One region of the Rahnella sp. BIGb0236 genome, then DNA from elsewhere that is predicted to be linked to it. Evidence: predicted binding sites of a transcription regulator. Region 1 holds the regulator's gene; the other holds the start of a gene.

What was found. The regulator ArgR, encoded in region 1, controls arginine synthesis, uptake and breakdown. The targets are predictions, from matches to a motif close to ANTGAATAAAAATACANT.
Positions count from the first base shown of each region.
Region 2: argA (amino-acid N-acetyltransferase) is a predicted target of ArgR. The motif match lies at 1,180-1,197, and genes of this name have one in related genera.

Region 1 covers NZ_SOAO01000006.1:245,348-248,498, forward strand. Annotated here, with positions in the region: gene mdh (malate dehydrogenase) at 1-445, opposite strand, end outside; gene argR (transcriptional regulator ArgR) at 914-1,384, shown strand; gene yhcN (peroxide/acid stress response protein YhcN) at 1,826-2,089, shown strand; gene yhcN (peroxide/acid stress response protein YhcN) at 2,291-2,554, shown strand; gene mpl (UDP-N-acetylmuramate:L-alanyl-gamma-D-glutamyl-meso-diaminopimelate ligase) at 2,862-3,151, opposite strand, start outside.
Region 2 covers NZ_SOAO01000009.1:135,544-138,694, reverse strand. Annotated here, with positions in the region: gene amiC (N-acetylmuramoyl-L-alanine amidase AmiC) at 1-1,001, opposite strand, end outside; gene argA (amino-acid N-acetyltransferase) at 1,231-2,556, shown strand; gene ptrA (pitrilysin) at 2,632-3,151, opposite strand, start outside.

The sequences.
Region 1 (3,151 bases):
GCGTGGTGACGCCAAACAGTTTGTTTTTATCGTATACGCCCGCGTTCTTCAGGACTTCAGCCGCGATCGCCACAGTGGTATTGACCGGGTTGGTGATCACACCAATGCAGGCTTTTGGACACGTCGTGGCAACCTGTTGGATCAGATTGCGGACGATCCCGGCGTTTACGTTAAAAAGATCGGAGCGATCCATTCCCGGCTTACGCGCCACACCTGCGGAAATCAGGACGATATCAGCGCCTTCCAGCGCCGGGGTGGCATCCTCACCACAGAACCCTTTAATGTTGACCGCAGTCGGGATATGACTGAGATCGACGGCGACACCCGGAGTAACCGGCGCGATATCATATAATGAGAGTTCGGAACCGGAAGGTAGCTGGGTCTTGAGCAGAAGTGCGAGGGCCTGACCGATACCGCCCGCAGCACCTAGAACTGCAACTTTCATCCTATACTCCTTTTTTATCATTAACTTATAAGTGTCGTGGATTTATTTTTAGTGTGACCTTAATCACTTATGCTGTTAAAAACAATCGCTCACTTGCAGAGAATCTGAGGTGGGTCGTTTAGAAAGTAAATAAACTCTCTAACGTCACCTTTTTACTGTCTTTTATGGCTTTTTGTCGGGAAGCTACACCATTAAAAGTAGCACCACAAAACCCACCAGGTTAATAAATGGTTAAATTCGCTCCAATGTGAGAGCTGAATCGAGATCATCAGCCAAACCGCCCGTTGCGCACCCGAAGTAACAGGCAATGCACAATTTTGGCATATTCATTACCTGCCGCTGTAAAGCATGACGCTGACATTCCTTGCTGGATGCAGAATTCGCGATCTGCGTCGTTGACCCGTGTTGCATAAAAATGCAATTATCTGCATAATCAACCCAACAACGATACAGAGACCAGGGTGCAAAATGCGTAATCCTGCTAAACAGGAAGATTTGATCAAAGCCTTCAAGGCGCTTTTGAAGGAAGAGAAATTCAGTTCTCAGGGCGAAATTGTGGTCGCACTTCAGGATGACGGTTTCGAAAATATCAATCAGTCAAAAGTCTCACGGATGCTGACCAAGTTCGGTGCCGTAAGAACCCGTAATGCCAAAATGGAAATGGTGTACTGTCTGCCGGCTGAAATTGGTGTGCCGACAACAACCAGTCCGCTGAAAAATCTGGTCCTGGATATTGATTATAACGACGCCGTTGTGGTGATCAGAACCAGTCCGGGTGCCGCACAGCTGATCGCGCGTTTGCTCGATTCTTTGGGGAAATCCGAAGGGATCCTCGGCACCATCGCCGGTGACGATACGATCTTCACCACGCCTGCACGCGGCTTTAGCGTCAAACAACTCCATGATGCGATCCTGAGTTTGTTTGAGCAGGAACTGTAATCTCAGTTATTTTGCCCGTCCTCACGCTTTCATTCTGTGCCTGAGGTCAGAAGAATCACGTTTCTGGCCTCATTCCTCTTCCGCCCTTCCCTTCTTTTATGTCCCTCAATGCCGTCAGACACGTCAGATCCACTGTTAACGATCTTCACAACACGCACATTCCCGTCACATAAATATTTCAACGATGTGATTCACTGCAAAAATGAGCACAAATAGTCAAATTCACTCAATCTATTGATTTTACGAAAAATTAACACAAAAAGAACACTTAATAGCCATTCTTTATTCCTTTTAGTTATTAAAAATACAAATAGGACACAGATAACCACCCAAATAACTATTAGCAAACTATTAATATTTAGAGTGACTAGATGTATACTCATTTCCGTGGTGTGAAGCACCGGACATTACCAACATAATAAAATCGACGAGGTCAAAATCATGAACGTTAAAACTACAATCGCAACATTAAGCATTCTCTCTGCACTGTCATTTGGCGCTTTTGCAGCACAACCTGTTAGTCAGGAACAAGCAGCAAATATGCAACCACGCGGTATGATCAGCGTCAGCGGCGTTGCCGGTGCCCCTTCTGATATCCGTCAGGCACTGTCTGATAAAGCCGATGCACAGGGTGCCAAAGCCTTCCGCGTGATCGAAGTACGTGAAGAAGGTAACTACCACGCTACTGCGGAAATTTACCAATAAGTCTCAGGTAAACGAAGCGAAGGGCCTGAATGACTCGGGCCCGCGCATTGCGCAATAAGACGGATTTGTCGCTGCCTCATCACGTTCCCGCCCGCTTTACGCGCGCCTGAACCCCGATATCACAGTCCTGATGAATCCAAATCTCAACCGACGTTGCTCTCTGAAAAAATGCACCAACGTCTGCGAATTCAGGAAATTATCATGAAAATCATTACAACTATTGCTGCCCTTAGCCTGCTGTCTGCTGTGTCTTTTGGCGCCTCAGCGGCCAACCTGATCACTAATCAACAGGCAGAAAACCTGCAACCAATGGGCGTGATCAGCGTCAGCGGTGTTGACGGTGCGCCAACCGATATCCGCCAGCAACTGTCTGATAAAGCCGATGCTAAAGGTGCAAAATCATTCCGCGTGATCGAGGCCCATAACGACGGTGCCTATCACGCAACCGCAGAAATCTATCAGTAAGATTTCCGGGGAGTCCCGTAACCGGGCCACTGTTTGAGTATTCATTGAATTAGCGTTACCGGGTTTCAACAGCCACTGATTGAAGAAACGAAACAGCGAAAATAAATGGCGCTGTTGAGGCTGGAAAGAGAGCAGACACTGCCACTGCCGTACTCTCTTGCTAACGATACCCTCGTCGTCCTGTCCGACGACACCCTTTGGCCCTCAATTTTTGAGGGCTTTTTTTTGCGTGAGATTTCACCCATCCCGCCAGAAACGCAAAAAAAAGCACAGCCTGCGCTGTGCTTCTCATTCATGGCATGCTGTTTTAAATCTGTTGTGCCGCGTCGGCTTTCGCTGCCAGTGCCGCCAGCAGTTTTCCATGAATACCGCCGAAGCCACCATTGCTCATCACCAGAATATGGTCGCCCGGCAGGGACGCTTTAATCACCATATCCACCAGTGAATCGACGTCTGCACTCCAGTGTGCGGGCTGGATGCAGTGTTCCGCCACTTCCGCCACCTGCCACGGAATGTGTTGCGGCTGTAACAGGAAGACTTCATCGGCGCGCCCCAGCGAAGGCGCCAGTTCATTTTTGCTCATGCCCATTTTCATGG
Region 2 (3,151 bases), on a different contig from region 1:
TTCAGGCTGTCGCTGATGGTCGCGGTCTGAACCAGATCAAACATCGTATGATCCAGATACCGGTCGCCGCTTTTACTGACGCCGCCTATCAGGTCAGATTCATTCTGCGTTTGTGCGAGAAAACGTGCTGCTGAACTGGTGGCACCTTTGGTCGATAAGGCAAATACCGACGAGCCTTTCGCGGCACGGCTGGTAAAGGCATCCGCATGGATAGAGATAAAAAGATCGGCCCGTAGCTTTCGCGCCTTGGCCACACGCACTTTCAGGGGAATAAACACGTCTTCATTGCGCGTCATGTGCGCTTTCATGTTGGGTTCACGCGCGATCAGTTTTTGTAACTTGCGGCCAATCTGTAGCACCACGTCTTTTTCACGGGTTTTATATTTGCCGATAGCCCCCGGATCTTCGCCGCCATGCCCGGGATCGAGCATGATCACCAGCGGACGGCTTCTGCCCGCCTGTCCGTCTTTCGGCGTTTCCGGCGGCAGGTTTTTCGCCACATCCCCGCGGTTATAATCTTCCAGCAAGGCCAGCAGCGGATCATCTTGTGCGGTGACTTCCCCCTCTTGCGGATACAGATCAACCACCAGCCGGTTATGAAACTCCGCGACCGGTTTCAAAGTGAAAACATGCGGGCTGATGGCGCGCTTGAGTTCCAGCACCATGCGAACCGTTTTGGGATCAAACTGCCCCACCCGCGCCTGACGGATATAAGGATCGCTCTGCTGAACCTTTTCACCCAGACCTTTAAGGACGCTGTTGAGATGAACGCCTTCGATATCAATGACCACGCGCGGCGGATCGCTGAGCAAAAACTGTTTATATTTTAAGGGGGTGCTGGATTCGAGGGTGATGCGGGTATAGGTTGAAGAAGGCCAGATACGCACGGCGATCACCTGCGAGCTGGCAGCAAAACCCACTTTACTCACACTGAGCATCCAGGAAGCAGCTACGGTTTGCAGGAGGCGTCGTCTTCCGGGATTGTGAGTATCGTCAGTCATGCAGTCTCAAAAAGTCTTCAAAAGTAAAAAATAGAGGATAAAAAAAGCAGGTTACGAATTCTAACGAATCATATCCTGCAAGTCATTCCTAAACATTTACCCGATTAATCAGTTTGTTGACTGTTTGTCATAAGTGTTAAAACAAAAACAGAGATTTCCTGCTTGCCACAGCCCCCCAAAAGAATAAAAATACAAAAATTACGAATAAAAATTCAAACGAGGTTTTGCCGTGAAGGAACGTAGTACTGAACTGGTTCAGGGATTTCGCCACTCAGTTCCCTATATTAATGCTCACCGTGGCAAAACATTCGTTGTCATGCTCGGTGGAGAAGCCATTGAACATGAGAACTTCAGCAACATTGTCAATGATATCGGACTGTTACACAGTTTAGGCATCCGTTTGGTGGTGGTGTATGGCGCCCGCCCGCAGATTGATGAGAACCTTTCTGAGCATAATTACGAACCGATTTATCATAAAAACATTCGCGTCACCGATGCCCGTGCTCTCGAACTGGTCAAGCAGGCCGCCGGTTTGTTACAGCTCGATATCACGGCGCGGCTCTCGATGAGTCTGAATAATACGCCACTGCAAGGCGCGCACATCAACGTGGTCAGCGGTAACTTTATCATCGCTCAGCCTTTGGGCGTCGATGACGGGATTGATTACTGCCACAGTGGCCGTATCCGCCGTATCGATGAAGAAGCCATTCACCGTCAGCTCGACAGCAACGCCATTGTGTTGCTCGGCCCGGTAGCGGTTTCTGTCACGGGTGAAAGCTTCAACCTGACGTCTGAAGAAGTGGCGACGCAACTGGCGATTAAACTGAAAGCGGAAAAAATGATCGGCTTCTGTTCTTCGCAGGGAGTGATCAACGAGGAAGGCAACATCATTTCCGAACTGTTCCCGAATGATGCACAGCTGCGAATCGACCAGATGGAATCCAGCGGAGATTATCTTTCCGGTACCGTGCGGTTCCTGCGTGGCGCGGTGAAAGCCTGCCGCAGCGGTGTCCGCCGCAGCCACCTGATCAGTTATCAGGAAGATGGCGCGCTGGTTCAGGAACTGTTCTCCCGCGACGGCATTGGTACGCAAATCGTGATGGAAAGTGCCGAACAAGTGCGCCGCGCCACTATCAATGATATTGGCGGCATCCTTGAGCTTATCCGGCCGCTGGAACAACAAGGTATTCTGGTTCGCCGTTCCCGCGAACAGCTGGAAATGGAAATCGATAAATTCACCATTATCGAGCGGGACAACCTGACCATTGCCTGCGCGGCGCTCTACCCGTTCCATGATGAAGGGATCGGCGAAATGGCCTGCGTGGCGGTTCACCCGGATTACCGCAGTTCCTCACGCGGTGAAATGCTGCTGCAACGTGTTGCCAGCCAGGCGAAACTGATGGGGCTGAACCGGCTGTTTGTCCTGACAACCCGCAGCATTCACTGGTTCCAGGAGCGCGGCTTCAAACCTGCGGAAGTGGATGTTCTGCCGATTCAGAAACAGGAAATGTACAACTACCAGCGTCGTTCAAAAATCCTGATTGCTGAACTCTAGAAACCTGCAAACCATTCTGAGGCCGTAAAAAAGGACGCTCATGCGTCCTTTTGTTTTTCCCTGAATATCAGCAGGTTATTTAGCCGCATGAGGCTCAAATGCCTGTTGCAACGTTGAGGTATCCGGCCAGGTTTTAAAGCCTGCAGGCGCGGCATATTGCGGTGTCTTGCTGTCATTCCCTGAAACCTGTGACAACATCGCCAGACCATCCTGTTGAATCACGGCCTGATGGAAGTAATCCGCCAGTTGAGTTTGTGTCAGCCCCGCAATCACCCGGATGACATTCGCACGGGTATCAAACTGAGGATTCCCGCGACTGAAGTCATTGCCAAGACGATCGGCTTCTTCATCTAAGGTCTGCGGACGCTGCTGCATTTCATTTACCAGTCCCTGCTTATATTGCAGGAACTCATCATCCTTCATCTCACGCAGACGCTTTTCAGCCTGCGGATAAAACGCCAGATAACGCTGATACAGAAAGTCGGGTTGCTTGCTGTTGCTTTGCAGCAGGAAACCAATCCCCCACTGCTTCCCGACCGGGATAGGGAAAGCAAACACGGCATAGCCTAACTGTTCCTGTGTGCGAAGCTGACTG